3 regions of the Thioalkalivibrio sp. ALE16 genome follow, and region 1 is predicted to be linked to each of the others. Evidence: predicted binding sites of a transcription regulator. Region 1 holds the regulator's gene; each other region holds the start of a gene.
What was found. The regulator sigma-54, encoded in region 1, starts transcription at its own class of promoters, with help from an activator protein. The targets are predictions, from matches to a motif close to TGGCANGNTNCNTGCTT.

Region 1 (10,150 bases):
CGACGAAGCCCTCGAGCGCCGCCTCGACGTCGTCGACTTTGCCACCCCGGTGCATATGATCGACACCGTCGCGGAACGTGACCGCGTGCGTATGGAGGTCGAGGCGCGCGGGGAATACGAGATCCTGTCCTACCAGAGCGACCGCCAGTTTGTCCTCGAGGTCGCCCCGATCTCCGAGGCGGAGCGCCAGGCCCGTGCGCGTGAGGAAGAGGAATTCGAGGGTGAACGCCTGTCGCTGAATTTCCAGGACATCGAGGTGCGCTCCGTCCTGCAGCTGCTGGCGGACTTCACCGATCTGAACATCGTGGTCAGCGATACCGTGGGGGGCAACATCACGCTGCGGTTGAACAACGTCCCCTGGGACCAGGCGCTGGACATCATTCTGCGCGCCCGCGGCCTCGACAAGCGCATGGACGGCAACGTCCTGTACGTCGCCCCCAGCCAGGAGATCGCCGCGCGCGAGCGCCAGGAGATGGAGACACAGCGTGACCGCCAGGAGCTGGAGCCCCTGCGCACCGAGTTCGTGCAGATCAACTTCGCCCAGGCGGAACAGATTGCCTCGCTGATCCGGGGTGGTGATGGCGGCCAGTTCCTGTCCGAGCGTGGCAGCATCACCATCGATACGCGTACCAATACCCTGCTGGTGCAGGACACTCAGAGCCGGATCGAGGACGTGCGTCGTCTGGTCTCGACGCTGGACGTCCCGGTCCAGCAGGTCCTGATCGAGACCCGCATTGTGATTGCGGAAGACACCTTCAACCGCGAACTGGGCGCTCGATTTGGCATTAGCGCGACTCGGGGGAGCGATCGACGTACGCCTGCGGGCCTGTCCGGATCGCTGGAAGGCTCCGACAGTGCCCTTGGCACCAGCCCCGGGAATATGGGCGGCCTTGCAATTGGTGATCGCCTGAACAGTTCGTTGCCTGCAGGCGGGAATGCCGGGAGTGCCGGGCTCAGCATCCTGCGCAGCGGCATTTTGCTGGATCTCGAACTGTCGGCCCTGCAAGTCGAGGGTCGCGGCGAGATCATCTCCAGCCCGCGTGTCATCACCGCCAACGGCCAGACCGCCACGATCAAGCAGGGTGAGGAGATCCCCTATCAGGAGGCGACCGCCTCCGGGGCGACGTCCACCCAGTTCATCGAGGCGGTGCTTTCCACCGAGGTGACGCCGCAGATCACACCGAACGGAAACGTGATCCTCGACATCAACGTCAAGAAGGATGAGCCCAGCCAGCGCGTTATCCTCGGCGTGCCGGGGATCAACAAGCGCGAGGTGGAGACCCAGGTCTTTGTCGGCAATGGCGAGACCGTGGTGCTGGGCGGCGTGTACGAGATCGACAGCCGCACCAACCTGGAGAAGGTGCCTTTCTTCGGGGACATCCCGTTCCTCGGCAACCTGTTCCGCAACCGCTCCACGGAGAACACCAAGGCCGAATTGCTGATCTTCGTGACCCCGCGCGTACTCGACTGAGTCCGCGTGATACCCCGGCTGCCGAAGGCACCGGGAGTTGATCCGAAAAGCCGGGGCCAGTCCCCGGCTTTTCTTTGTCGGACCCAGCCAGTAGCCTTGCCCCCATGCAGAACATCGTACTGGTAGGCCCTATGGGGGCCGGCAAGAGCACAATCGGGCGCGGCCTGGCCGGGCTGCTGCGGCGTCCCTTCTTCGACACCGATCAGGAGATCCAGCGGCGTACCGGTGTGGATATCCCGACCATCTTCGAGTTCGAGGGCGAGGCGGGGTTTCGCAAGCGCGAGACGGCGATGCTGGAGTCCCTGCTGGAACAGGAGGGGGCCGTGATCGCCACGGGTGGCGGGATCGTGGAACGCCCGGAGAATCGCGAGCTGCTGCGCGACCAGTTCGTGATCTACCTGCGCGTCCCGGTGGAGGAGCAGTTCCGCCGCACTCGGCGCAACCGCAAGCGCCCGCTGATCGCGGAGGCGGCGGATCCGAAGGCGCGGCTGCAGGAGCTGTTCGAGGCCCGTGATCCGCTCTACCAGGAGATCGCCAGTCTGACACTGGAGGGCAAGGGTCGACGTGTGCGCGACGCCGTCAAGGGCGTGTGCTCGGCCCTCCAGGTGCAGCGCCCCGACCTCTGCCAACCCCGCTCCGACGCTGGGTCGAATTGACCACGAAGCTCACGAAGACACGAAGTAGGTCAAAAGCGTTTTGACCACAGCGGTCACGGAGGACACAGAGAAGGGAAAGGATTTGTGTGCCACTTAGCCCACAAAGATACGAGACCGTCCCGATTCTTTGGTTTTCGAACCCTTGAACCACAGTGGTTGTGAAGGTCCCCGGCAGACGTGACATCCCCGTACCGGCCGCCCAAGAATTCAGCCCTTCTTCGTGTTCTTCGTGCCCCCTGTGGTGCAACCGCCCTTGACCTTGAATTCCGCGTGGGCCTGCGTGGTGCAGGCGGCTAGTGGCGGGTGTTGCCGCCGCCGTCGGGGACGAACATGCCTCCCTGGGAGGGGGGCGAGCGGCGGCCGTGCGAGGCGTGGTGGAACAGGAGCCGCCAGCGCGAATCCACCCGTCGCCAGGTCTGGCTGATCAGGATCGTCCCGGTCGGGGCCACGTCGCCCGGACGGGTGATCGCCTCCTCGATGACCAGGCTGAGGACCTCCCCGCTCTCGTGGCGTCCCACGATCTTTGGCTCGATGCCGATGTTCAGCTCGCGCGCGAAGACCAGCAGCCAGCTTTCCATCACCTCCGCCACGCCACGGTGCGCGCGCGGGCTGCCCGGGTGGATGCAGACGATGTCCGGCCGCTCGGCCCACAGGCGCATCATCTGCTCGATGTCGGCGGCGCGGAACGCGGTGTAGTACGCCTCGACGCAGCGGTCGGCATCGGTCTCCATCAGTGCATGCCCCCGGTCGGCCATTCCGGGGCCGGTTCCGGGTCCGGGCTGGCGTGGTGGAGCACCATGCGCCAGCTGTCGCCCACCTGGCGGTAGCCGTTGGTCGCCAGCATCACGCCCCGGCGCTCGCCGTGGACGTAGAGGTTTTCCCGCAGGACGTGCAGGACGAGGTCATCGCCCGGGATCGCCGTCACCTGGGTGCGGTGGACCACGACGCCGCGCATGCCGGGCAGAATGTCGTCCCAGCTCTCCAGGATCACGTCCGTGCCCTGCAGACGCTCGCCCCCGGGGTGGATGCAGACGCACTCGTCGCTGTCGTGCCAGACCTCGCGCATGCCCTGCGGGTCGCCCGCCTGAAAGGCTTCGTAGAACGCGGCTTCCGCGGACTGGGGAGAGGGGAACGTGGCCATACGCGTTGGGGGAGCTCCAGAAACGGAATGCTTATTGTCGCAGGAGCGCTTCCCGATGACGAATGCGGGGCGGGCCGGGAGATGACGTGGTCGGCTCGAGCCGCCAGAATGGCGCCCCCGGACCTCTGGAGCCCGCATGGCACGCATCCTCGCCACCGGCATTGTGACCCTCGACCATACCCTCGACGTCGCCGCATTTCCCGCCGAGGACGCGGAGATCCGCGCGCTCGCCAGCACGACCCAGCCCGGCGGCAACGCCACCAATACCGCGGCGATCCTGGCCCAGTTCGGGCACCGCCCGGGGCTGGCCGCGGTGATTGCCCGGGGCGCGGGCGGGGATGCCCTGGTCGAGCAGTTGCAGGCGCGCGGGCTGGACGTACAGCACTGCGTGCGGCGGCCCGGAGCGACGCCGACCTCGCATATCCTGCGTTCCCGGGCCACCGGCAGCCGTACCATCGTCCACCACCGCGATCTCCCCGAACTGGAGGAAGCGGATGTCTCCGGCGTGCCCTGGTCGGAATACGACTGGCTGCACTTCGAGGGCCGTAACCCCGAAGCCCTGGTCGCGATCCTGGCAGCCGCGCGCGCAAGTATCTTCGACCAGCCCGTATCGCTGGAGCTGGAGAAACCCCGTCCCGGCCTGGAGGCCTGCCTGGAGTATGCCGACGTCCTGATGCTTTCGCGGGACTGGGCCGCCACCGTGGCGGATACACCGGAGGACGCGCTGCGGCAGATGGCGAGCCGCTTCCCCGACCGCATCCTGACCGTGACGGCCGGAAGCGCCGGGGCCTGGCTGGCTGCCCGTGGCGCGATCCACCACTGTGCACCCCCGCCCGGTCTGCAGGTGGTGGACAGCGTGGGTGCGGGAGATGCCTTCAATGCCGGCCTGATCGATGCGCTGGTCTCCGGCACCCCCCCCGAGCAGGCCTTGTACGCGGCCGTGCGCCTGGCCGAGCGCAAGCTCGCGCAGCGCGGGTTCGAGGGGCTGGCGGCGGCGGTGTCCGACCTCGGTGCCGGGCCGGGTTAGGGCCGGGAGAAGGGGGATAGCCGCCTGTTCAGCGGCACACAGGCGTCAGTGGAGGGTCAGGCCTCTTCGCCGAAACGGTCGGCCACCAGTTCGGTCAGCGCGTCCAGCGCCTCGGGGGCGTCCTCGCCTTCGGTCTCGATGGTGATCTCGCTGCCCTGGGCCGCGGCCAGCATCATGACCCCCATGATGCTCTTGCCGTTGACCTCCTGCTGGTTGCGGGAGACGGTGACATCGGCGGCGTACTGGCTGGCCAGGCTGACAAACTTGGCCGCAGCACGCGCGTGCATCCCCAGACGGTTAACGATGGGGACTACGCGCTGCGGCATCGCTGCACTCCTGGTCGCAGAGAAGGATTCCGTCATGCCCGCCGGACAGGGCCTTGTTGACCAGCTCGGTCAGCGGGAGATGCTGGTAGTTGAGGACGCGGATCAGCATCGGCAGGTTGATCCCGGCGATCACGCGCGCGTTGGCCCCGCGAGCCACTCGGCTGGCGACGTTGGAGGGGGTGGAACCGAACATGTCGGTCAGGATCAGTACCCCGGCGCCGCTGTCCAGAGTGGTCAGGCGCTCGCGGGCGCGGGCCAGGACCTCGTCGGGGTCGTCGTTCTGGGACATCGCCATGGACTCGCAGTCATCGGGCAGGCCGCCAAGCATGCTTTGTGCGGTCTGCAAGAGGGTGTCGCCCAGGTTTTGATGCGTGATCAGAATGAGACCAACGCCCATGGATCTGCTCCAATTGCGGGTTCCGTAGGGGCCTGCCCCCGCGCTTCGTGGTTACTGCTTGCCCAGCTCGCGGTGACGGATGCTAACAGTAACATGTTCCCGGTCCCGCCACGCCCCCGCAAGGCGTTCGACCAGGTATACCGAGCGGTGTCGGCCACCGGTGCAGCCGATCGAGACCGTCACGTAACTGCGGTGGTCCTCCAGCAGCCGCGGGAGCCACTGCGAGAGAAAGCCCTGGATGCTGTCGAACATGGCCGCGACCTCCCCGTGCCCCTCGAGGAACTCGCATACGGCCGGGTCGCGGCCGGTCAGGCCGGCCAGCTCGCGTTCGTAGTAGGGGTTGGGCAGGCAGCGCACGTCGAATACGAAGTCCGAGTCCATCGGCGCGCCGTGCTTGAAGCCGAAGGACTGGAACAGCAGGGACAGCTCGTGCTCTCCGCGCTCGCCCATGCGGTCGCGCAGGGTACGGGCCAGGTCGTGCATCGACAGCCGCGAGGTGTCCACCGTTAGGTCGGCCTCCGCCGCGACGTGGCCCAGCCACTCGCGTTCGCGGTCGATGGCCTCCACCAGGGGCACGCCATCGCGCGCCAGCGGGTGACGCCGCCGGGTCAGGTGGTAGCGCCGCAGCAGTACGTCGCTTGAGGCCTGCAGGAACAGGACCTCCACCTGCAGGCCCTCCGCCCGTAGCCCGGCCAGCAGGCTGGCAAACCCCTTCAGGGCCTCCAGCCCGCTGCGCACGTCGACGCCCACCGCCAGATGGCGATCGCCCTCGGTGTCGTAGTGGCCCTGGCGCACCTGGCGGATCAGGTCCGGCAGCAGCGGCAGGGGGAGGTTGTCGACGCAGAAGTAGCCGGCGTCCTCCAGGGTGTGCAGGGCCACGGTCTTGCCGGATCCGGACAGACCGCTGACGATCAGCAGGCGCATGGCGGGCTCAGCCCTCCGGGTCCGGGTTAGGGACGGTCGTGGCGGGCACGGCCCGGTGGTAGGGCGGCTCCTCGGCCTCGCCGCTCATCTGCCGGCGCTGGCGGGCGCGCAGGTCATCCCCGGCGATGTAGCCCTGCATGTGCAGCATGTGGTTGCGCACGGCGGCCTCGATCATCACCGCGATGTTGCGACCCGGCGCCACCGGGAGGCTGATCAGCGGGATCCGCAGGCCAAGGATGTCGATCTCGCCGCGGCGGCCGTTCAGCCGGTCGTCGGGGACCGGCGAGGGCTCGCCGTGATCGCGCAGGTCGATGATCAGCCGCAGGTACTTGCCGCCCTTGATCGCGGAGTCGCCGTACATGGCGCGGATGTTCAGGACCCCCAGCCCGCGCACCTCGAGCAGGTCCTGGAGCAGGGCCGGGCAGTGACCGCGCACGATGTCGGGGGCAATACGCGCAAATTCGGGGGCATCGTCGGCGATCAGGCGGTGCCCGCGCGAGATCAGCTCCAGCGCCACCTCGCTCTTGCCGACGCTGGAGGCCCCGCTGATCAGGACACCGATGCCGAGGATCTCCATGAACACGCCATGGCGCACCTCGAAGTGCGCCAGACGCTGCTGCAGGAAGTAGCGCAGCAGCGCGATGATCTCGTGGCTGCTGGTGCTGGAACACAGGATCAGCGGCAGCGCCTCCTGCGGGGCATGGGGCATCTCCGAGAACGGGCAGGTGTCCTCGGCGAAGATCACCGCGGTGGTGCCGGTGCGGGCCATCTCCAGGATCAGGTCGTTGCGCTGGTCGTCGCTGAGGCCGGCGATGTAGCGGGCCTCGAAGTCCCCGATGACCTGGATGCGGTTGGGTCGGATCAGGTTGAGGTGGCCGGCCAGAGGCAGGTCATCCCCGTCCTCGCCGACCAGCTTGCGGTCGGGGGCGGCGTGCTCGCCATGCACGAAGCGCAGATCCAGGCGGTTGCCCATAGCCTGGATCAGGCTCTCCACGTTGATGTCGCGGGCAATCCCGCCTTCGCCCAGTGCCTCGTTCATGAGCAGGGCCGGCGGGGATCGGTGGCGTGGCAGGGTGCGGGGCGCACGGGATCAGCCCTCGCGGAAGCGGCGGACGAGTTCCTGTTCCAGGCTGGCGGCATCGCCGGCCCGGCGCAGGGCGGCAATGGTGTCCGGTTGCGAAAGCCCGCGCGCCAGCTGGGCCAGCAGGTCGAGGTGATCGCTGGTGGCGGCCTCCGGGACCAGCAGGGCGATCAGGATGTCGACCGGCTCGTGGTCCATGGCGTCAAAGTCGACGCCGCTCTCCAGGCGCAGGACGGCCACGCGCGGAGCCTCGAGATCGGCCAGGCGGCCATGGGGGATCGCAACCCCATGGCCCAGGCCGGTGGAGCCCAGCTTTTCGCGCGCGGACAGGGCCTCGAAGATCGCGGTGCTGCCCGGTCCGCCGGCATCACCGCCGCCGGCGAGGAGTTCCGACAGGGCCTCCAGGGCCCGCTTCTGACTGGAGCATTCCGGCTCCAGGCGGATGCGCTCGGCGGTGATCAGCTCGGCAATGGACATGGGTCAGGAGGCCTGCTCGCGGTTGCGCTGGGCGCCCTCGGCCCGGTGATGATCCTTGACCTTTTCCTTGTGCTTGATCAGCTGGCGGTCGACCTTGTCGATCAGCGCGTCGATGGCGGCGTACATGTCCTCGTGGGAGGCCTCGGCGTGGATGTGATTGCCGCTGACCTGGAGATTCGCCTCGGCCTTGTTGAACTGGTTCTGGGTCTTCTCGTGGGTCAGCACGACGTGCACGTCGATGACCTTGTCGAAGTGGCGCTCCAGCTTCGCGAACTTCTCGTTGACGTAGTCGCGCAGGGCGTCGGTGAGGTCCACATGGTGGCCGGTCAGGTTGATCTGCATGGTCGGGACTCCTTGGTTACTTGTGGCCGGTGGGCATGGAGGCCATCTGCCGGCGTTCGCTGGATGAAGGGATGTGCATCGCCTCGCGGTACTTGGCCACGGTGCGACGCGCCACATTGATGCCCCGGTCCGCCAGGATCTGGGCGAGCCGGGCATCGCTGAGCGGCTTGTTCGCGGGTTCGTCGTCGATCAATTCGCGAATCATGGCACGGATGGCGGTGGCGGAACACTCGCCACCGTCGTTGGTGCCGACGTGGCTGGAGAAGAAATACTTGAACTCGAAGACCCCGCGCGGGGTGTGCATGTATTTCTGGGTGGTCACCCGGGAGATGGTCGATTCGTGCATCTCCAGGATCTCGGCGATATCGCGCAGGATCAATGGCTGCATCGCGACCTCGCCATGTTCCAGGAAGCCTTGCTGGCGATGGACAATCGCCTCGGCAACGCGGAGCAGGGTGTCGTTGCGGCTGTGCAGGCTCTTCAGGAACCAGCGCGCCTCCTGCAGCTGGTCGCGCATGAAGGCACTGTCGCGGGCATCCGATACCTGGCGCACCATGCCGGCGTAGAGGTCGTTGATACGGATGCGTGGCGCGATCTCCGGGTTCAGCTCCACGCGCCAGCCCTCCGGGGTGTGGCGCACGTAGACATCGGGCACCACGTATTCGGAGGTGGCGGCACTGATCTGCGCGCCCGGTCGCGGGTTCAGGGTGCGGATCAGGTCCAGGGCGCGCGCCAGTTCGTCCGGGTCGCGCACACCCGACTGGCGTTGCAGGGCTTTATAATCGCGCTTGCCCAGGCTGTCCATGCCGTGTTCCAGGATCGCCCGGGCGGCCTCGCGGGCGGGGGCGTCCGGGGCCAGTTCGCGCAGCTGAATCTCCAGGCATTCGCGCAGATCGCGCGCGCCCACGCCCAGGGGGTCGCACTGCTGGATCCAGTGCAGGACTGCCTCGACCTCATCCACGCCGACGGGCTCTTCCTCGCCGCGGCTGATGGTCTCGGCCAGGGCCTCGAGGTCGCCTTCGAGATAGCCGTCGGGGCTGATCGCGTCGATCAGGGCCGCGCCGATGCGCTGGTCGCGCGGAGTCAGGTGGCTCAGGTGCAGCTGCCACAGCAGGTGGTCCTGCAGGCCCTCGCCGTCGTCGTCGCTGGTGTTTTCCAGCGGGTCGCGGTCATCCACGCCCTTGGGGGCGGGCGGCGGTTCGTAGATGTCGTCCCAGCGGCTGTCGGTGGTGAGCTCCTCGGGAATCACCTCATCGCTGGTGGTAGTGGCCTCCATGCGGTCGCCTTCCACCACCTCGCCCTCCGCGTCCAGGCGCTCGGCCCCGCCCATGTCGTCCTCGTCTTCCACCTGTTCCAGCATGGGGTTGCTCTCCAGCGCCTGCTGGATCTCCACCTGCAGCTCGAGCGTGGACAACTGCAACAGGCGGATCGCCTGCTGCAGTTGCGGGGTCATGGTGAGCGTTTGACCCAGCTGAAGATTCAGGCCGGGTTTCAGCATTGGCTGTGCGGGTCGCGGGTGACCATAAGAGCAATCTTAAATGCTGCCTCGTGGTTTGTGCACCGGCGCGGGTTGTGCGCGTGCCGGAATCACAGGCGGAAATTCTCGCCGAGATAGACCCGGCGCACCTGGGGATCGGCCAGTAGCTCGTCGGGTGTCCCGGCGGCCAGCAGGCGCCCCTCGCTCAGAATATAGGCCCTGTGGCAGATCCCGAGGGTTTCGCGCACGTTGTGATCGGAGATCAGAACACCGATGCCGCGCGCTGCAAGGTGGCGAATTACATCCTGGATATCGCCCACCGAGATCGGGTCCACCCCGGCAAAGGGCTCGTCCAGGCAGATGAATTGCGGGTCACCGGCCAGCGCCCGCGCAATCTCGGCGCGCCGACGTTCGCCGCCGGACAGCGCGATCCCGGGGCTGTGGCGCACGGTCTCGAGCTGAAACTCCTCGATCAGGGCGTCGCCGATACGCCGGCGTTCGTGGCGGTCCAGTCCGGGGCGCAGCTCCAGCACGGCCTGCAGGTTGTCCCACACGCTCAGGCGGCGAAAGATCGAGGCCTCCTGGGGCAGGTAGCCGAGACCGGCGCGGGCGCGCACGTGGATGGGCGCGCGGGTGATGTCGTGCCCGCCCAGGGTGATGCGCCCGGCGTTAGGGCGGATCAGCCCAACCAGGCTGTAGAAGCAGGTGGTCTTGCCGGCGCCGTTGGGACCCAGCAGGCCGACCACTTCACCGGGTGCGAGGTCGACATCCACCTGGTCGAGCACGGTGCGCTGGCCGTAGCGCTTGGTCAGTTCGCGCCCGATCAGGCGA
Region 2 (10,150 bases), on a different contig from region 1:
CAGGGCTGGAGCTGGACGCCCTGGAGCCCGCGGCCCCGGATTTCAGCGGCGTGCGGGTGGGGCATGTCCTTTCGGTGGAGCCGCATCCGGATGCCGATCGCCTGCGCGTGTGCCGGGTCGCGGCCGGCGCGGCGGAGCCGCTGACCATCGTGTGCGGGGCGCCCAATGTGCACGAGGGCATGCGTGCGCCTGTGGCCGTGGTGGGGGCGGTTTTGCCCGGCGATTTCCGGATCAAGCGCTCGAAGCTGCGCGGGGTGGCCTCCGAGGGGATGCTCTGCTCGGCGCGCGAGCTGGGCCTGTCCGAGGATGCGGCGGGACTGATGGCGCTGCCATCGGACCTGGAGGCCGGCCTGGACCTGCGCGAGGCCCTGGGGCTGGACGACATCATCCTCGAGGTGGACCTGACCCCGAATCGGGCGGATTGCCTGGGGATGCGGGGTATTGCCCGCGAATGTTCGGCCTTGCTGGATCGCCCGCTGCACGCCCCGGACATGCCGGGCGTGCAGGTGGCCAGCGAAGCCCGTGTGGCCATCGAGGTCCGCGATGCGGAGGCCTGCCCGCTGTATGCGGCGCGGGTGCTGGAGGGGCTGGACGCGAAGGCTGCCACACCGGTCTGGATGACGGAACGCCTGCGGCGTGCCGGGGTGCGTCCGCTAAGCGCCATCGTGGATGTGACCAACTACGTCATGCTGGAGCTGGGCCAGCCCCTGCATGCCTTCGATGCCGGGCGCGCCGGTGAACGGATCATCGTGCGACGCGGGGAAGAGGGTGAATCCCTGACCCTGCTGGGTGGGGAGCAGACGGTGAAACTGTCGCCCAGGGACGTGGTGATTGCTGGAGAGGATGGGCCGCTGGCGCTCGCCGGCGTGATGGGCGGGGCCGCCAGTGCGGTCGACGAGGCCACCACGCGGGTAATCCTCGAGTGCGCGCATTTCACCCCGCGTGCCCTGGCCGGCCGCGCCCGGGCCCACGGGTTGCACACCGATGCCTCGCACCGCTTCGAGCGCGGGGTCGATCCCACCCTGGTCCCCCGGGCCATGGAGCGCGCCACTGAGCTTCTTCTTGCGATCTGCGGAGGGCAGTGCGGCCCGGTCGAGCAGACCGGCGAGACGCCGGCTCCGCACCGGGAGAACGCGATCACCCTGCGCCCGGAGCGAGTCCAGCGCCTGCTGGGGGTCACACTCGATGCCGCCGAGATCGAACGCATCCTGCGGGCGCTGGACTGCGAGGTGGAGACGGTCGGTAACGGCTGGTCGGTGCGGGCGCCGCGCGCGCGGTTCGATCTGGAACGCGAAGAGGACCTGATCGAGGAGCTGGCGCGGGTGCACGGCTACGATGCCCTGCCGCAGACCCTGCCGACGCCCGTAGCGCCGGTGACCCCGGACAATGCCCTGCGGTCACTGCGCGACGGGCTCGCGCGCCGCGGGTTTCACGAGATCATCAGCTTCAGCTTTGTTGCGGCGGACACGGCCCGGGCGTTCTATCCGGACGTCGAACCCCTGGCCCTGGCCAATCCCATCTCGTCCGACCTGGCGGTGATGCGTCCCGGGCTGTGGCCGGGACTGGTGACTGCCGCAGCGTACAACCAGGCGCGCCAGCAACCGGATCTGCGGCTGTTCGAGCACGGTCTGCGGTTTGTTCCGGACGCCTCGGGTTTGCGCCAGGAGGCACGCCTGGCCGGTCTGCTCGGCGGCCGGGCGGCACCGGAGCACTGGGAAGGGGCCCCGAGGAAGATCGATTTCTTTGACGCGAAGGGGGTGGTGGAGACCCTCTGCGAGCGGGTCTCCGGGGAGCTGGGCTTCCGTATGGAACGGCACCCGGCGTTGCATGATGGTCAGTCAGCGCGCGTCCTGGTGGATGGCCAGGCGATTGGCTGGGTCGGGCGGTTGCACCCCTCCCTGTGCGAGCGATTCGACGTGGAGCCCGTCTACCTGTTCGACCTGGACGCGGTCGCCGTGGCCCGCGCGCCGGTGGCCCAGTTCAGCCCGCTGTCGCCCTATCCGTCGATCCGGCGCGATCTGGCGGTGGTGGTCGGCGAATCGGTTGCCGCCGGCGACGTGCTGGCGGCCATCCGGGAGCTGGACCTGGAGCTGGTGCAGGATGTCCGCCTGTTTGATCTGTACCAGGGCAAGGGCTTGAATCCGGACGAGAAGAGCCTGGCTTTGGGCTTGATTTTACGGGCTTTTGATCGCACCCTAGGCGAACAGGATGTGGCTGGCGTCACCGACGCGGTGATGCAGCATCTCCAGGCCCGGTTCAACGCAACCCTGAGACAATAAGGCGATGGCAGCTGTTACCAAGGCGGATCTTGCCGCCGTGCTAAACGAGGAACTGGGTCTCAACAAGCGCGAGGCCAAGGAATTCGTCGAGATGTTCTTCGAGGAAATGCGCCAGTCGCTGGAAGCAGGCGAGGGCGTAAAACTCTCGGGCTTCGGCAACTTCATCCTGCGCGACAAGAACCAGCGTCCGGGACGCAATCCGAAGACGGGCGAGGAGATCCCGGTATCCGCGCGACGTGTGGTTACCTTCCGCCCGGGGCAAAAACTGCGCGAGCGGGTAGAGAGCTATGCTGGAGGCGAGTAACCACCAGGAACTGCCCGCGATTCCGGGCAAGCGCTACTTCACGATCGGCGAGGTGGCGGAGCTGTGCCAGGTCAAGCCGCACGTGCTGCGCTACTGGGAGCAGGAATTCCCGATGCTGGCGCCGGTGAAGCGCCGCGGGAACCGCCGCTACTATCAGCGCCAGGACGTGATCCTGATCCGCCAGATCCGGGCTCTGCTGTACGAGGAGGGCTACACGATCAATGGGGCCCGCCAGAAGCTCTCCGGTGATGAGGCGAAGGGCGATCGCCAGCAGGCCCAGCAGATCATCCAGGACACCATCTCCGAGCTCGAGTCCGTACTGCGCACGCTCCGCGCCTGACCTTCCCGGCACCCGTGTTCAGAAAGGCCTTTTGAACCACAGTGGGCACAGAGTTCACGGAGAAGATCGTTAGGGCCTGACCGCGGATAACTACCCTGGGTGTCGGTATGTGGTCTGGCCGAACGCCTTAACGGGTGGCGGGTTGCGCCCTATCGGGCCCACTCCGTCCTCCGAATCCGGCATCCATCGATGCCTTCCGTTCCCTCGCGTTTCTCTGTGTCCTCCGTGCACTCTGTGGTGAACTAAACACTCGTGTGCCGTGATGGGCGCTCGGTTCGCTTTGACGGTGTTGGGTGCTTTCGTGACGGCGGGGAATCGGATATAGTTCGCGGCTTCGGGGCGTGGCGCAGTCTGGTAGCGCATCTGCATGGGGTGCAGAGGGTCGCAGGTTCAAATCCTGCCGTCCCGACCAAACGGGAAGCATCAAAAAGGCCGCTTGTAGCGGCCTTTTTTGTGTCTGACGTCCGAGTTTGTCCGGGCGGGTCTATTCCATCGAGCGGCGACGCGCCTCGCGCTGGTAATGCAGCAAGGCGAGGTTGGTCTGGCGCTCCAGCCACTGGGTCATCCCGACAATCTCGAAGCCGGCGTACTCGTAGCCGTCCCGCGTACTGCGCCGCCGGTTGGCCAGGCGCAGGTCGCCCGAGAGCCGCTCACTGACGTCGGGGAGCAGCAGATTGGTGAACGCGAGGGTGGTGCCGGTCTCCAGCGTGTCGAGCGTGGCCGTGGCCAGCTCGATGCACATGCCCTGGCCCGAGAGATCGACGAGCTCGCCGATGACCGGGCCCTTCCAGCCGGGCGCGCGCAGTTCGATCTGCGGGCGCTGGGCCATGGGGATGTGAACGCGGAAGGTTTCGCGGCGCTGGAGATGCTCCAGTGTTTCGGGGTAGGGGCAGGCGTACAGGGCGCCGCCTTCTTCATGTTCGATCCGGGCCACGGTGGTGGAGAAGCGTACGGCCACGCCGCGCAGCGCGGCGAATACCCGCAGGGGCATACCGGAGGTGACATGCTGGTGCGCGCGCGGCGGATTCAGTTCGTCGAGAAAGAGTTCCTTAGCGGCGGGGTCCAGCCGGACCAGGGCCGAGGTGTACAGCGGGCCGTCGGCGTCGAGCCGGACGCTGACCAGGGTGAGCTTGTGGTCCAGGTCCTTGAGAATGCCGGCGATCCGGTCCGGCTTGTCGACCGTGTAGTCGGTTTCGTCCATGCGTCCGTGACGTTAGCTGGGTGTGAGGACGCAAGGTACTGGTCGAGCATCCGAAATGCCAGCATCGGTGCGAATAAGCTGCATCAGGCTTGTGTGATACGGCGTCCGCCACGGGTGTTGGGGCGGGTGCGCCCGTAGGGGTCGTAGGTCGCCGCCGGGCCGGCCTCTTCGCCGCGCAGGATCTGCATGGAGAGCTCCACGCGCTGGCGATCGCGATCGATCAGGCGTGCGTTGCCCTGGTTGAGGGTGTTGCAGCGCTCGATGGACTGGCGCAGGGCCTGCCAGTGATCGTTGAGGACGGCACCGTCGTCCATGCGCGAGAGCAGGCGGGCCATGCCCTCGGGTGTGAATGACTCGCTCGCGGCCTCGGCGATAGCGCGCTGCTGGCGGGTCTCGGTCTCGAGGTCCTGCAGCAGCCCCTGCTTGGTCGCCACCACCTCCTGCAGGGTCTCCGGGGTGCGCGCCTCGACCGCGCGGGTCTCCTGGATCAGGGCCTCTTCCAGTTGGTGGGCCAGCCGGATCGAGGTTTCCAGGGAGCGCAGCAGGCGATGGCGCGTGTCGGTGTTCATCGGTGAGGTCCGTGATTAGCGCAGCAGGCGCTCGAGGTCGATCATGCGGTCGGCCAGCTGTTCGTTGTCCACCGGGTAGTTGCCGCTGGCGATCGCCTCGCGCAGCTCGGCCACACGCGCCGCGTCGAACGGGGCATTCTCGCCGGCGCTGGCGGCCGAACTCATCGCCTGGGCGGCGCCGGTCAGGGTAAGCGAATCGTTACCGGTGGTCGCGGCGCTATCCGACCCTTGCGCCCGGTTGGGCGCGCCGCTGGAGTCCTCGCGGCCCTTGACCGTGGAGCTCTGGCCGTCGGGGCGCAGACTGTTCGTATTGAGGCCCTTGATATCCATTGTGCCGTCCTGTCGTTGTAACTGTGCTGCAAGTGTTTACGGCCGCGTGTGCTGAAACTGTAGCCCTGTGGCGGTGGTTTTTTTAACACCGATCACAGAGTCGGCATCAAAGTGTCACCCGGACGTGCCCGGAGGGCTGGATTTCGCCCTCGACCACGCGCCCGGACGAGGTGTTCTTGACCCGGATGCGGTCCCCGAGGCTGCCGTTTTCCAGGGCCTCGCCCTGCATGCGGATGGCGATCGAGCCGTTTTCGGCAAGGATCGTGACCCGCTGGCCGCGGCTGACGATCTCGCGCTGGGTGACGTGCTGTGTGCCGATGATCTGGCCCGGACGAATGCTGCGCCGGGTCTGCTGACCGATGAGGGCCGACTTGTCTTCATGATAACTGCCCGCGTGGCGTGACGTCTCGATGCGCTGGAAGCGCAGATCGCCGCTGGTCAGCGTGTGCTGGCGAGGGAGGTTGCGACTGGCCACCAGCACCTGAGCGTAACGTTCCACCGTGGCCGGGACATACAGCTGCCAGGTGACCGGGCCCGCACACTGAAGGTGGATCGCGGTATTGCCGTCGCGGCGGCCGCCGGGCGGGAAACGGGCGTTGAGTCCGTCATGGCAGTAGGCCAGCCGGAGCCGGTTGTCGAGCTGGCCGATCTCGATATTGATGTCGTCGCTATGTTCGGCGTCCAGCTCCTGCAACAGAAACTGTTCCGCGGCCGCGCGGATCTCCGCAACGGGGTGGATCTCGGCGTGGGCCGGCACGGAGAGCGCGAACCACGCCACGAGAGCCATGAGCCCCATGGGGATGCAGCGTGATGTACAGGTTGTATGTGGATGCATATGCCGGTCCTCGCCGCCCGAGGGAATACCCCGGGTCTGCCGCGTCCGTTCGCGGACCCGAAGCTATGCAGGTTTGATGCCAGTTGTCCGGGCGGTGCCCGACTCAAGGCCCGGCGTTCAATGCCGTTATCCCTGGGAAGCGGCGCCAGAAGGCGCATACAGGCGATTGCAAATGACAGCCCGGGGGTGCGCGGTGCACACTGAGCTCCCGGGAGCGGCTCGCGGCAGATGGGCGCGGGACAAGGAGAGCAGCACCATGAGTCAATTCATTGACGATGTGAACCAGCGAACGCAGCTGGTGGGTCAGAACCGGATGGAACTGCTGCTGTTCCACCTGGGTGGATCACAGACCTTCGGAATCAACGTGTTCAAGGTGCGCGAGGTGATCCCGTCGCCGCCGCTGCGCCAGATCCCGGGGTCGATGAGTGTGGTGCGCGGTGTGGCTACGCTGCGGGGCGGCACGGTGCCGATTATCGATCTGGCGCGCGCCATGGGCCTGCGCAGCGCGGCCGGTGCCAGCGACAGCGGCGACCAGAAGGTGGTGGTCACCGAGTTCAACCGTTCGGTTCAGGGGTTCTGGGTGTCGGCCGTGGACCGGATCGTGAATGTGAACTGGCAGGACGTGAAGTCCCCTCCGCGTGGTACGGGGCGCGAGTCCTTCCTGGTCGCGGTCACCGAGATCGACAACAAGCTGGTCGAGATCATCGACGTGGAACGGGTGCTTTCGATCGTCAATCCTCTGCCGACCGAGGTCTCCGAGTCCATCCGAGCGGACGCCACGCCAGCGGGGGGGCGCAAGGTCGTGATCGTTGACGACTCGGTCGTGGCGCGCAAGCAGATCGAGGGGGCGATTCGCGGTCTCGGGTTCGAATACGAGGTTTTCAAGGATGGTCAGGAGGCGCTCGACTTCCTGGAGCAGAAGGCCGGGGAGGGCCCGGTTCGCGACCAGATCGAGCTGGTGATCTCGGACATCGAGATGCCACGCATGGACGGCTATACGCTGACGGCGCGGATCCGGGACAATCCCGCCCTGAAAGATCTGAAGGTGCTGCTGCATTCCTCGTTGAGCGGCGAGTTCAATACCGACATGGTCAAGCGCGCCGGGGCCGATGCGTTTCTCTCGAAATTCAACCCCGACGAACTGGCCAACGCGGTGCTCGACCAGACCGGGCGCGAGGATCAACAGGTCGAATGACCGCCGGGGGGAACGGGGTTGCCGCCCGGCAAGGCCGGGGCGGCGTCACATGGCCGACAAGGGCCCAGTGTCGTGTCCCGCCTGCGACACCGTATACTGAAACCCGCTACCGGGGATTCCCCCTGCGTTTCGTGGCGCGGGCGCCGCTGTCAAGGACTCGTCATCAGGATGCTAATCACCATGGACTGTGCTCGGGGATGAACCGGTGATCGATTCCCGCGATTACGAGGAGTTTTCCCGCTTCCTGCAGGACTGCTGCGGCCTGGTGCTGGGTGACAGCCGTCAGTATCTGGTGTCGAGCCGACTGTCCCGGCTGCTCGACGAGTTCGACTTCAAGAGCGTGCCGGAGCTCCTGCACGCGATGCGGCAAGCCCCGAATCCGCGGCTGCGCACCCGTGTGATCGACGCGATGACGACCAACGAAACCTCGTGGTTTCGCGATGGCTTTCCGTTCGAGATCCTCCGGCATGTGTTGTTGCCGGAGCTGGCTGCGAAGGGAAGCAGCATCAAGGTCTGGTCTTCCGGCTGTTCCAGTGGCCAGGAGGCCTACAGCATCTCCATGGTCGTCTCCGAGTGGGAGGAATCCCGCCCCCCGCGCAAGGTGCCGGTATCCATCCTGGGGACGGACCTGTCGGAGAAGATCCTGGATGACGCCCGGCGGGCGGTCTACGACGGCCTGAGTATTGTGCGCGGGTTGAGCGAGAGCCGCCGCGCGCGCTTCTTCGAGACCGTGACGGACGGCCACAAGGTCGTTCCCGAGGTCCAGCGGCGCTGTCGTTTTCAGAAGCTCAACCTGATCGACAGCTACGCGGCACTGGGCAAGTTCGACCTGGTGTTCTGCCGCAACGTGCTGATCTATTTCTCCGGCGAGACCAAGCGACAGGTTCTTGACGGTATTGCCCGGCAGATGAATCCGGGCGGCTATCTGTTTCTTGGCGCTTCGGAGACGGCCGGCCCGTACACCAAGGCCTTCGAGACGGTTCGCACCGACTACGGCTCGGTCCTCCGGCTCAAATCCTGACGCCCCTCCGTCGCAGGGCCGCCAGGTCCGAAACGCCCGCGCAATGCGGCCGCGACTCGAATTGCCCCCTTCCCACGTTTCCCGCTAAGGGCGTCCCCAGCCGAGACGGATTCCCGTCGCTGGCATAGCGATTGCATCGGTCTCCTCGCAAAGGGCCGCAATGGCTGCGTCCCGGTTCTGGTAGCGAGGGTCCGCCACGGGCGGACAGGACGGAAACGATGAGTCTCTCTCTCGACAAGGCGATGGGCATCCTGCCGCAGGCGGTCAACGTGCGCGCCCAGCGCATGGAGCTGCTGGCCTCCAACATCGCCAATGCGGACACCCCGAACTACAAGGCGCGCGATATCGACTTTCGCGCGGTGCTCGAGTCCGCGGCGGGGAGCGGCAATCACTTGCCCATGGCGCGTAGCCAGGCGGCGCATATCGACCCCAATGCCGGGGCGATGAACGGGCAGGCCGAGGCGCTTTATCGCGTCCCGTCGCAGGCGTCCCTGGATGGCAACACGGTGGATCCGCAGATGGAACGTGCCGCCTTTGCCGAGAACGCGATCCAGTACCAGAGCAGTCTGGAATTCCTTAACCGCCGGGTCTCCGGCATCCGCGAAGCCCTGAGGGGCGACCGTTAACGCGGGCCTGATCGGGAGATCGATGTCGTGAGCAACATGTTCAGTCTGTTCAATACCTCGGCTTCGGCGCTGTCGGCGCAGTCGGTGCGCCTGAATACCGTCGCCTCGAATCTGGCCAACGCGAACACCGCCGCCACCAACCCGGACGAAGCGTATCGCGCCAAGCAGGTGCTGTTCCAGAGCGTGATGGATCAGGCCAACCCGAATGGTGCGGCGACGTCCGTGCGGGTGGCCGGCGTGACCGAGTCGCAGGCCCCGCCACAGGCCCACTACGAGCCGCACCATCCGCAGGCGAACGAGGAGGGCTACATCTTCCGCCCGGCGATCAGCGTGGTCGAGGAGATGGCCAACATGATGTCCGCCTCGCGCAACTACGAAGCGAACGTCGAGGTGATGGAGACCTCGCGTCAGCTGCTCCAGCGCACATTGCAGATCGGCCAAGGCTAGAGGAGCCCGCCATGACACAGATTTCCCCCGAATTGCTGGATCGCCTCGGCCTGTCGCGCCCGGAGAAGAAGCCGGAAGGCGAGATGGACCGCCTCGGGCAGTCCGACTTCCTCAAGCTGATGACCACCCAGCTGGAGAACCAGGACCCGATGGAGCCGATGGATAACGGTGATTTCCTCGGCCAGATGGCGCAGTTCTCCACCGTGACCGGCATCGAGCAGCTGTCCAAGTCCTTCGAGAAGCTGGCGCAGTCCCTGGGGCAGAACCAGACGCTGCAGGCGGCTTCGCTGGTTGGCAAGGATGTACTGGTGCCCGTCGAGTTTGGCGAGCTGGGGCCCGACGGGCGGGTGAACGGCGCGGTCGATCTGGAGCGCGCCACCGAAGAGCTGCAGATCGACGTGTACAGCCCTAATGGCGAGCGCATTCGCCGCATGAATATGGGCGCTGCCGGCAGCGGCCTGCAGGAGTTCACCTGGGACGGCATGCGCGACGACGGCACCTTCGCGCCACCGGGGGTCTACGAATTCAAGGCCACGGCCCGCTCCGGGACCCAGTCGGAGGCCGTGGATACCTTTCTGGATGCCCGCGTGGAAAGCGTCGCGGTGGGCAGTGACTCCGGGCTGGCACTGACCGTGCAGGGCCTGGGCGAGATCAGCTTTTCGGATGTACGGCGGATTGGCGGCTGACGCCCCGCAACAAGAACCCTGACGGAGGAAACACCCCATGCCCTTCAATATCGGATTGAGCGGACTCAACGCGGCCCAGGCCGATCTGCAGACCACCGGTAACAATGTGTCCAACTCGGGGACCACGGGGTTTAAACGTTCCCGTGCCGAGTTCGGCGATGTGTTCGCCCAGAGCTTCGGCGGGATCAGCCAGACAGCCATCGGCTCCGGCACACGACTGCAGGCGGTCACCCAGCAGTTCTCGCAGGGACGGACCGAGTTCACCGAGAACGGCCTGGACCTGGCGATCAACGGAGAGGGTTTCTTCGTCCTTAATG
Region 3 (10,150 bases), on a different contig from region 1:
GCGATCCCGCCTTTGCCGACTGGGACGGCGATCTGCTCGTGGGCGGCCTGGCGCATCAGACCCTTCGCCGGCTGACCTTCGAGGGGCGCGAGCTGGTCAACGAGAGCGAGGTGCTGCCGGATCTCGACCGCCGCGTGCGGGACGTGCGCGTCCATGACGGGGCCATCTATATCCTGACCGACCACAATCCGGGGGAGCTGATCCGGCTCGTCCCGGCCGACTGACGGAGCCGCCGATGTTCGCCTTTTCCGAGCCGCGCATGCCGACCCCCGAACAGGCCCTGCCCGGGCGCGAAGAGCCGATGCCGGTCCCCGAGCGCCACATGGTCCTGGGGACGCCGCTGGCCCCGCCGTACCCCGAGGGCATGCAGGTGATCCATTTCGGCATGGGCTGTTTCTGGGGTGCCGAGCGGTTGTTCTGGCAGCAGGAGGGCGTGTACTCCACCAGCGTGGGCTACGGCGGCGGCTATACCCCGAACCCGACCTATCGCGAGGTCTGCAGCGGCCAGACCGGGCACACCGAGCTGGTGCGGGTGGTGTTCGACCCGCGGAAGGTTTCGCTGGACGCCCTGTTCCGTACCTTCTGGGAGGGGCACGACCCGACCCAGGGTATGCGCCAGGGCAACGATGTCGGCACCCAGTACCGCTCGGCAATCTACACCACCGACCCTGAGCAGACCGCGGCTGCCGAAGCCAGCCGCGAGCGTTTCCACGCCGCGCTGGACGCCGCCGGGCGCGGGGCGATCACCACCGAGATCGCCGAGGGCCCGGCGTACTACTTCGCCGAGGACTACCACCAGCAGTACCTCGCCAAGGTCCCGAACGGCTACTGCGGCCTTGGCGGCCTGTCCGTCCCCTATCCCACCTAGGTCGAAAGGCGTTTTTTACCACGAAGCCCACGAAGGCACGAAGAAAGGCCAGGTCAAAAGCGATTCACAGGAAGGTTTTAAGACCGGAAGAAGGCTGATGCGACGGCCTCCAGCAGCACGTTGATATGGTGCCTTGAGCGACCGTCACGCACTCGACCCTTCACCTGCAAACCTTCTCTTCTTCCAGACTTCCTGTGAATCGCCTTTCTTCGTGCCTTCGTGGGCTTCGTGGTGAATCAGTCTTTTAGCCGTTTTGGGTGGCGGCTTGGACGAGGGCGCGGAACAGGCGCTGGTGGCGGCGTTTCTGTGGGAGGTATTCGGGGTGCCACTGCACGCCGATGCACCAGTCGTGTTCGGCCTCGATGGCCTGGACCACGCCGGTCGATTCGCGGCCGGCGATCTTGAGGTCCCGCCCCAGGTCATTGACGGCGTGGTTGTGGAGCGCGTTCACGTGGAGCGTCGTGTCGCCCAGGATGTTGGCCAGAAGGCTGCGCGGGTCCAGCTCCACCGGCTTGACCGGCAGCAGGCTGCGGGCCTGCGGGGTTTCCACGTAGAACTCGGCCAGGTCGCGGTGCAGGGTGCCGCCACGTACCACGTTGACCAGTTGCATCCCGCGGCAGATGCCGAGGATCGGGCGGTGCTCGTCCAGTGCGCGATGGATCAGGGCCTTCTCCAGCCGGTCCCGGTCGGTGTCCAGTACACCGCCATGGGACTGGAACAGCCGGCGCAGTAACCACAGGGCCGGGTAGAATAGATAGCCGATCAGGCGCTGCGACAGGCGTCGCTCCGCCTGCCGGATGGCAGCCGCATCCGGTCCCTCGGGGAGGGTCTCGCCGTAGAGCTCGGGATCCACATCCGCCCCGCCGCCCACCACCAGACCATCGAAGCGCCGGTGACCGCGCGGCTTGCCCGGGCGCAGCCGCAGCGGACGGCCGCCGGCGCGCCAGACCGCGAGCGCTGTAAACAGCCAGGCGGGCCCGCCGCCCTGGTCGGGTCCGGTAATGGCGATCACCGGGCGGCGTGGACGCGGCGGCGCGGTATCGGCCACGGTATCGGTGGTCGTGCGGTCGGGCTCAGAACCAGTCACGGAGGCGCTGGCTCCAGTCGTCGGCCCAGCGGCCCAGGGCCTGGCCGGGGCGTTCCAGATATTCCCGCGACAGGCGCTCCAGGCGTTCCGGATCCGCCGCCAGGCGCTCGACCTCGACCCAGCCGTTGAACGGCCGCGCGAGGCTCCAGTCCGGGTCGTCGATCTCGCAGTTGGGCAGGCGGTAGTGGAAGGCCGGCCGTGGTTTGATCAGCTCGTGCTCCACGGGTGCCGCGTCGATCCTGCCGGAGTCCAGGTGGGCGAACAGCGGGAGCAGGTCCAGAGGGCGGTTGCGGGTCGGGTTGTGCGCCAGGTAGGCGTCGATCAGGCCCTCCCGGTCGGGACGAAAATCCGGATCCAGCACGTAGCGTACAAACGGGCCGGGAAAAGACCGAATGTAGGGAGACAGGCGCCGCGCCAGGTCAATGGCGCCCGCCGCGGTGAGCACTTCCACCATCAAAAGGAAGCTGCGCAGGACTGCCAGAAGCCACTCGGCATCGGTGCGGTGCACCTCGATATTGATCTGCAGCCCGAAGGCATAGAGAAACGAGCGTTCGGTACCCAGTGCGCCGGCCTGCTGCAGGGCGGCGCGCACCCGGTCCAGGCGGGGAAGGTCAGCCGTCGCGATCGGCGGCGCCACGATCTCGTGCGGGACCAGGCGGCCCGCGGCGTCCGCGAGCCAGCGCTCCAGCGCGGCCTCGTCGGAGTCGTCCAGCTCGATGCCCAGGCGCGCGAGGTGTTCGCGGTAGCCGCGGTCCTTCAGTACCCGGGCGTCCAGCTCCAGTTGGAAGTCGCCGACGTCCGTGTCGCGTACGTGGAAGACGAAGGCGTTGTCCGATTCGACGTGGCCCCCGAACTCGCCTTTCACGGTCTCGGCCATCGTCTCCAGCGACACCCCGGCCATCTCGATCTCCACGCCGATGCGTCGGGGCTCGCCATCCGGGTTGGCGGGCCAGGGGAGTTCGTGAAAGGGCTCGCTCATGCGTGTCTCGTAGTAATCGGGAGGCACCATGATAGCGGCTCGGTGTACCTCGTGCGGCCCGGGCAGTAGGATAGGCGCCGACCCACAGGAGCCCGCCGAACCCATGGATCGAATCTATCTGCGCGACCTCGAGATTGACGCCGTTGTTGGCGTCTACGACTGGGAACAGCGCATCCAGCGCCGCCTGCGATTCGATATCGAACTGGCGGCCGATACCCGCATCGCCGCCTACTCCGGCGAGATCGGCGACACCGTTGACTACGAGGCGGTGGCCAACGCCGTGCGTGCCATCGTCACGCGCGAGCCGCATGCCTTGCTGGAATCCCTGGCCGAGGAGATCGCCGAGGCCCTGATGGCCCAGTTCGGCACGCCGTGGCTGCGCATCAAGCTCGGCAAGCCCGGCGCCGTGCCCGGCGTGCGCGAGGTCGGCATCGAGATCGAGCGCGGCAGCCTTACTTCGTAGACCCGTGCCGGCGACCGGGCGCTGCCCCGGTCGGTGCCATCATCCCCACGCCGTGCTGTGTAATCGCGGGTCGCGAGGCGACGTGGCGATCTGCAGGACAAGGAGATGTTCACCGTACGTCCCGCATGGCCGCGTGTGCGTTGGCCGCGCCTGTCCCCGCCCCGATTTGCCTCTCCGACCCCGCCGCTTGCCGAAGGACTGAATCTTCCGGAATTCCGGACATGGTTCACAGTCCTCGGTCTCCGCACGTTTTTGGTGCGTGTGCACTTTTAGTGCGCACCAAATAAAGGCAAAAGCCCGTGGTTGGGCCGCAACAGGTGTTGCGAAAAGCCGATTTTGCTCCCTTTTGGTACTTGGCACAGCCCGTGCAAGGACCGGGTGTCGACTACGCGACACTCGATTGACCAATCTGGGAGATGACCAACATGAAGAAGTTCACCCGTTCCGCGCTGGCCGCTGCTGTCCTCACCGTAGGCTCCACCGGTGGCGTCGCCTTTACCTCCACCGCCGCCGCGGAGCTGTCCGTGAACATCGGCGCGGTGTCCAATTACTACTTCCGTGGTTTTTCCGAAACCGACGACGGTGCTGCCGTTCAGGGTGGTATCGATTACGAGCATGCCTCTGGTTTCTACGTGGGAACCTGGGTATCGAATGTTGACTTTGGCGTCGACGAGGGGAATGAAGATCAAACAAGCTACGAAATGGATCTTTATCTTGGATTTGCCGACGCGTTCGACAATGGGTTCGGCTACGACGTCGGTTACATCTATTACGCCTATCCGGATGCCCGAGACGATACCGGTTCCCTGAGTGCCGACTTCGGCGAGATCTATGGTGAGGTCAGCTTCGATACGGGCGTTGTGGGACTGTACGGCGGTATGGCCTACGTCGTTCACGACAGCGATGACTCGGCCCTGGAAGACGACGACATGTACTTCTACGCCGGCCTGGATGTCCCGTTCATGGACGTCTACAGCGCCGGCTTCCTGGTAGGTCGCACCAGCTTCGACGATTCCAACGCCGAAAACTACACCCACTACACCGCCAGCCTGACCCGTGATGCGGGCGACTGGGGCGAGTTCAGCTTCAATCTCGAGTATGTCGACGAGACCGACGAAGACCTGGGCGCCTGGGTGGGCTGGTCCAAGACCTTCTGATTCCGCATTACCGCCTAAAGCAACAGCGGGTCCGCCAGATGGCGGGCCCGACTACAGGAGTCTGACATGAAGATGATTACCGCCGTAATCAAGCCGTTCAAGCTTGATGATGTTCGCGAGGCGATCTCGGAGATCGGCGTACAAGGGATGACCATGACCGAAGTAAAGGGTTTTGGTCGCCAGCGCGGTCATACCGAGCTCTATCGCGGTGCCGAGTACGTGGTCGATTTTCTGCCCAAGGTGAAACTGGAAGTGGCTGTCGACGAGAACCTGGTCGATCAGGTGGTCGAGGCCATTTCCAAGTCTGCCAGCACGGGCAAGATCGGCGACGGCAAGATCTTTATCACACCGGTGGAGCAGGTCGTGCGTATTCGCACGGGCGAGACCGGCCCGGAAGCCCTTTAAGGCCTCCGTCTTCCATCGAATGAGGAATTTCAATCATGGAAATTGAACAGCAAGTTGTCGAACTCGCCTACGCAATGGACACCTTTTACTTTCTGGTGGCCGGCGCGCTGGTGATGTGGATGGCCGCGGGCTTTACGATGCTCGAGGCTGGTATGGTGCGCACCAAGAGTGTGGCCGAAATTGCAACGAAGAATATCGCCCTGTATTCGATCGCCAGCATTATGTACATGCTGATCGGTTACAACATCATGTACAGCGACGGCCTGAGCTCTATCATCCCGGGCCTGGGCTTCCTGATCTCGGGCGACAACGCGGTCGCGGACGTACTGGGTAGTGGTGGCGACATCTACTACTCTGATCGTGCCGACTTCTTCTTCCAGGTCGTGTTCGTGGCCACCGCGATGTCCATCGTGTCGGGTGCCGTGGCCGAGCGCATGAAGCTGTGGGCCTTCCTCGCCTTCGCGGTCATCCTGACCGGCTTCATCTACCCGATCCAGGGCTTCTGGAGCTGGGGTGGCGGGATCCTCGACCAGATCGGCTATCTGGACTACGCCGGTTCCGGCATCGTCCACTTCACGGGTGCCGCTGCCGCGCTGGCCGGTGTGCTGCTCCTCGGGGCGCGCAAGGGCAAGTACGGCAAGGATGGCCAGATCAACGCGATCCCGGGCTCCAGCATGCCGCTGGCCACCCTGGGTGTGCTGATCCTGTGGCTGGGCTGGTTCGGCTTCAACGGTGGTTCCGAGCTGAAGGTCTCGGACATCGAGTCGGCCAATGCCGTGGCCGCCGTGTTCGCCAATACCAACCTGGCCGCGGCCGGGGGTGTGGTCGCCGCTCTGATCACCACCCGTCTGGTGTTCGGCAAGGCCGATCTGACCATGGCGCTGAACGGCGCGGTCGCGGGCCTGGTGTCCATCACCGCCGAGCCGCTGATGCCCAGCCCGTTCCTGGCGATGATCATCGGTGCCATCGGTGGCGTGATCGTGGTCTTCTCGATCGTCGCGCTGGACAAGCTGAAGATCGACGACCCGGTCGGCGCGATCTCCGCGCACGGTACCGCCGGTATCTGGGGTGTGATGGCGGTCCTGCTGTCCAACCCGGACGCGACCTTCTTCGGCCAGATCGTGGGCCTGCTTGCCATCTTCGCCTTCGTCTTCGTGGCCAGCCTGATCGTCTGGGCCATCCTCAAGGCGGTGATGGGTATCCGCCTGAGCGAAGAGGACGAGGATGTGGGCGCCGACATCGCCGAGTGCGGTCTCGAGGCCTACCCGGAGTTCACCGGGAAGCAATAAACCCTCGTTAACCTGAACCGGGGTCGGGCCACAGGCCCGGCCCCGACATCGTCTCCTCCGACGCCGACAAGACAGTCTCCCAGGACTTGGATGTTGGCCTTTGGGCGCCCCTCCCCGGGCGCCCTTTTTTTGGTTCCAGAGCGGTGGGAGCGGGCTCGCCCGCGAAGCCCCTGCCCGCGCCGAACAGTGCGATCGACATCCGCCGAGGCAACCCGTCACGGCGGAGCGTTCGTCTCGCAGCAAGCAGCGCCTGCCCGTCCGGCCATTCATCCCGCTGCCCCGGCTTCGGTTACGATCGCCATTTCGCCGCACCGGAACCCTGTCGCATGGATCGCCTGCTGGATGTTCGCCAACTGAAAACCGCCCATCTGGGCCCGCTGGATCTGGCGCTTCAGCCCGGGGAGCTGGTGCAGGTCACGGGCGCCTCCGGTTCCGGGAAATCGCTGCTGCTGCGGGCCCTGGCCGACCTTGACCCCAATACGGGGGAGGTGATGCTGAACGGGGAACCGCGGGACGCCATGGCGCCGGTCGACTGGCGCCGGCGCGTGGCGTATGTGCCGGCGGAGACTGCCTGGTGGGGCGAGCGAGTGGACGAGCACCTGCCAGCAAATTTCGCCCGCCCGGCGGCCCTGCACCTGCTGGAGCAGGTCGCCTTGCCCGAGGCCTCTCTAGGCTGGGAGGTCGAACGTCTCTCCAGCGGCGAGAAGCAGCGCCTGGGGCTGGTGCGCGCGCTGCTGAACCAGCCGCGTGTTCTCTTGCTGGACGAGCCCACCGCCAATCTGGATCTGGAAAACACCAAACGCATCGAACGCGCGGTACGTGGGTATCTCGCCGAGGAAGACGCGGCAGCGCTTTGGGTCAGTCACGACACCCTGCAGCGTCAGCGCCTGGGCGGCCGCATCCTGACCATCGCCAACGGCAAGCTGGAGGTGCCCGCGTGGAACTGATCTCGCTTTCCGCGCTGGATTTGTCGCTGGCGGCCTTGCTGGTCGTCGCGCTGGCAGGGCTGACCGTCTGGGCACGTATGGGGCTGGGGCGCAGCCTGCTGATCGCCGGGGCGCGCACCGTGATCCAGCTGCTGCTGGTCGGGCTGATCCTGCAGACGCTGTTCGACCATGCGCAGCTCGGTTGGGTGGCCTTGATGGCGGTGATCATGCTCGCTGTGGCCGGCTACGAGGTGATGGCGCGCCAGCAGCGCCGCTTCGCCGGGCTGTGGGGCTACGGCATTGGTGCCGTGACCATGTTCATCTCGGCGTTCGCGGTCACCGTGCTGGCGCTGACCACCATGGTCGGCCCGACCCCCTGGTGGGAGCCGCAGTACGCGATCCCGCTGCTGGGCATGCTGCTCGGCAACACCATGACCGGCATCGCACTGGGGCTGGACCGCCTGACCCAGACCATCTGGCGTGAGCGCCGAACAATCGAGGGCCGGCTCGCGATGGGGGCCTCCTGGAGCGAGGCGGTGACGACCATGCGTCGCGAGGCCGCGCGCTCCGGCCTGATGCCGACCATCAATGCCATGGCCGCCGCCGGCATCGTCAGCCTGCCGGGCATGATGACCGGCCAGATCCTGGCCGGCGCCCCGCCGGTGGAGGCCGTGAAGTACCAGATCCTGATCATGTTCCTGATCACCGCCGGTACCGGCTTCGGCACCCTGGGTGCGGTCTGGTTCGCCTCCCGCCGCCTGTTCGACACCCGCGAACGCCTGCGCCTCGACCGCCTCAAGGCCGGCCGCCACACCTAGTCACGAGCTCAATGCAGCCTACGGCGTGTGTGGCGCCCGTCATCGCGAGGCGCGCAGCGCCGTGGCGATCTCCGTGGGTGGCCCCGTCGCTGGCGCGCGATCAGGCGAACAGCTTGCGACGGAAGAACTCCGGGGTGGCACCAGCGGCGCGGTGGATCGCGGCGTTGTAGTAGTGCGTGACAAATGGCAGCTCTTCGGCGGCCTCTTCGCGCAGGAAGGACACCGGGCAGTCCTTCGCGGCGATGGTGCAGGTCCACCAGCCGGAGGGGTAGGTGGCCTGCGGGAAGTGCAGGGTCAGGGCGTCGATGAAGTTCGCCGCGCGCAGGCTGTCGTGCATCGGGCGGATGATGCTGTCGGTGTGCAGTAGCGGCGATTCGCTTTGCTGCACCAGCAGGCCATCCGCGCCCAGGGCCTTCACGCAGTCCTTGTAGAATGGGGTGGAGAACAGGCCTTCGGCCGGGCCGACCGGGTCGGTGGAGTCGACGATGATCACGTCGATGGAGCCGGGGGCGGCGTCCTTCAGGTACTGCACGCCGTCGTCGAACAGCAGTTCGGCGCGCGGGTCGTTGTTGGCGTCGCACAGCTCCGGGAAGTACTGCTCGGACAGGCGGGTGACGCGCTCGTCGATATCCACCTGCACGGCGCGCTCGACCTCGTCGTGCTTGAGGACCTCGCGCAGGGTGCCGCAGTCGCCGCCGCCGATGATCACCACGTTCTTCGGGGCGCTGTGCGAGTACAGCACCGGGTGCGACATCATCTCGTGGTAGATGAAGTTGTCGCGGCCGGTCAGCATCACGCAGTCGTCGATGACCATCAGGTTGCCGAAGGCCTCGGTCTCGTAGATCTCGATCTTCTGGTACGGGGTCTGTTCCTCGTGCAGCTTCTGCTTGATGCGCAGGGACAGCGCCATGTCTTCGTGCGGTTCGCTGAACCAGTTGTTGTCGAGTGCCATTAGGCGGCTCCCCTTGCCGGTGCGGTGGACGGTATGATGCGCCGCTATGATAGTGCCCTGTATCCTGCGGGCAACTCTGTTCTTCTCGTCATTGCGAGGAGCCGTAGGCGACGACGTACAAAAGCAGCGAAGCTGCGTTGAACGGCCGCCGGCCGGCCCGAAGGGCGAGCGTAGCGAGTAATCTCCTGAATGAGGGCAATGCGCCTGGTTGCCCTGATCGCCCCTGGTGTTCGGGGGGATGATGAAGGCGATTGCCACGTCGCTTCGCTCCTCGCAATGACGGGACTTTCCTAGCTTTTGAAATCCGGGAACACCATGACCGTCACGCCCTGGAATCTGGACGAGGCCCGCGCCACCTACGGGATCGATCACTGGAACGGTGGCTTCTTCGAGGTGAACGCCGCGGGCAATGTGGCGATGCGCCGCGCGGACTGGCCGGATCACCCCGGCGTGGACCTGTACGAGCTGGCGGGCCGCCTGCGCGAGGAGCATGTGGGCCCGCCGGTGCTGGTGCGGTTCCAGGACGTGCTGGACGGCCGGGTGCGCCGCCTGGCGCGGGCCTTCGACACCGCCGCGCGCGAGCTGGAGTACGAAGGCGCGTTCACCGCCATCTACCCGATCAAGGTCAACCAGCAGCGCAGCGTGGTGGACCAGATCCTGGCGGCCGGCGATCAGCCGGATGCCGAGGGGCTGACCCCGCGGGTGGGGCTGGAGGCCGGCTCCAAGCCCGAACTGATGGCCGTACTGGCGCAGTCGCGGCCGGGTGCGGCGATCATCTGCAATGGCTACAAGGACCGCGAATACGTGCGCCTGGCGCTGATCGGGCGCCAGCTCGGGCAACGCGTGTACATCGTGATCGAGAAGCCTTCCGAGCTGGAGGAGGTGATCCGCCAGGCCGAGGCCATGCAGGTCGAGCCGCTGCTGGGCCTGCGCGTGCGCCTGGCCTCGATCGGCAAGGGCAAGTGGCAGAACACCGGCGGCGAGAAGGCCAAGTTCGGCCTGTCCGCGGCGGACGTGCTGGGCATCCTCGAGCGCCTGCGCGGCCTTGGCTGGCTGGACCGGCTGCAACTGCTGCACTTCCACATGGGTTCGCAGATCGCGAACATCCGCGACATCCAGAACGGCATGGGCGAGGCAGCCAGCTATTTCGCCGCGCTGACCGAGGCCGGTGCGGCCCTGCGGGTGGTGGATGTCGGCGGCGGGCTG

Region 2: flgA (flagellar basal body P-ring formation chaperone FlgA) is a predicted target of sigma-54. The motif match lies at 5,924-5,940, and genes of this name have one in related genera.
Region 3: F627_RS0112775 (TorF family putative porin) is a predicted target of sigma-54. The motif match lies at 3,752-3,768, and genes of this name have one in related genera.

What each region holds. Positions count from the first base shown of each region.
Region 1 is NZ_KB906360.1:56,289-66,438, forward strand. It holds gene pilQ (type IV pilus secretin PilQ) at 1-1,471, shown strand, start outside; gene F627_RS0107415 (shikimate kinase) at 1,576-2,127, shown strand; gene F627_RS0107420 (nuclear transport factor 2 family protein) at 2,421-2,882, opposite strand; gene F627_RS0107425 (nuclear transport factor 2 family protein) at 2,858-3,268, opposite strand; gene F627_RS0107430 (PfkB family carbohydrate kinase) at 3,405-4,295, shown strand; gene F627_RS0107435 (HPr family phosphocarrier protein) at 4,352-4,621, opposite strand; gene F627_RS0107440 (PTS sugar transporter subunit IIA) at 4,593-5,018, opposite strand; gene rapZ (RNase adapter RapZ) at 5,070-5,942, opposite strand; gene hprK (HPr(Ser) kinase/phosphatase) at 5,950-6,981, opposite strand; gene F627_RS0107455 (PTS sugar transporter subunit IIA) at 7,033-7,500, opposite strand; gene hpf (ribosome hibernation-promoting factor, HPF/YfiA family) at 7,504-7,842, opposite strand; gene F627_RS0107465 (RNA polymerase factor sigma-54) at 7,859-9,340, opposite strand; gene lptB (LPS export ABC transporter ATP-binding protein) at 9,430-10,150, opposite strand, start outside.
Region 2 is NZ_KB906359.1:34,724-44,873, forward strand. It holds gene pheT (phenylalanine--tRNA ligase subunit beta) at 1-2,279, shown strand, start outside; gene F627_RS0106480 (integration host factor subunit alpha) at 2,284-2,583, shown strand; gene F627_RS0106485 (MerR family transcriptional regulator) at 2,567-2,923, shown strand; tRNA gene F627_RS0106490 (tRNA-Pro) at 3,259-3,335, shown strand; gene F627_RS0106495 (flagellar brake protein) at 3,408-4,124, opposite strand; gene F627_RS0106500 (flagella synthesis protein FlgN) at 4,208-4,693, opposite strand; gene flgM (flagellar biosynthesis anti-sigma factor FlgM) at 4,709-5,023, opposite strand; gene flgA (flagellar basal body P-ring formation chaperone FlgA) at 5,130-5,819, opposite strand; gene F627_RS0106515 (chemotaxis protein CheV) at 6,115-7,053, shown strand; gene F627_RS0106520 (protein-glutamate O-methyltransferase CheR) at 7,259-8,074, shown strand; gene flgB (flagellar basal body rod protein FlgB) at 8,293-8,700, shown strand; gene flgC (flagellar basal body rod protein FlgC) at 8,728-9,147, shown strand; gene F627_RS0106535 (flagellar hook assembly protein FlgD) at 9,159-9,833, shown strand; gene flgE (flagellar hook protein FlgE) at 9,871-10,150, shown strand, end outside.
Region 3 is NZ_KB906370.1:52,730-62,879, forward strand. It holds gene F627_RS0112750 (PQQ-dependent sugar dehydrogenase) at 1-224, shown strand, start outside; gene msrA (peptide-methionine (S)-S-oxide reductase MsrA) at 236-868, shown strand; gene F627_RS0112760 (gamma-glutamyl-gamma-aminobutyrate hydrolase family protein) at 1,113-1,955, opposite strand; gene F627_RS0112765 (amidoligase family protein) at 1,942-2,964, opposite strand; gene folB (dihydroneopterin aldolase) at 3,038-3,397, shown strand; gene F627_RS0112775 (TorF family putative porin) at 3,823-4,554, shown strand; gene F627_RS0112780 (P-II family nitrogen regulator) at 4,621-4,959, shown strand; gene F627_RS0112785 (ammonium transporter) at 4,995-6,248, shown strand; gene F627_RS0112790 (ATP-binding cassette domain-containing protein) at 6,575-7,195, shown strand; gene fetB (iron export ABC transporter permease subunit FetB) at 7,186-7,992, shown strand; gene speE (polyamine aminopropyltransferase) at 8,093-8,944, opposite strand; gene speA (biosynthetic arginine decarboxylase) at 9,260-10,150, shown strand, end outside.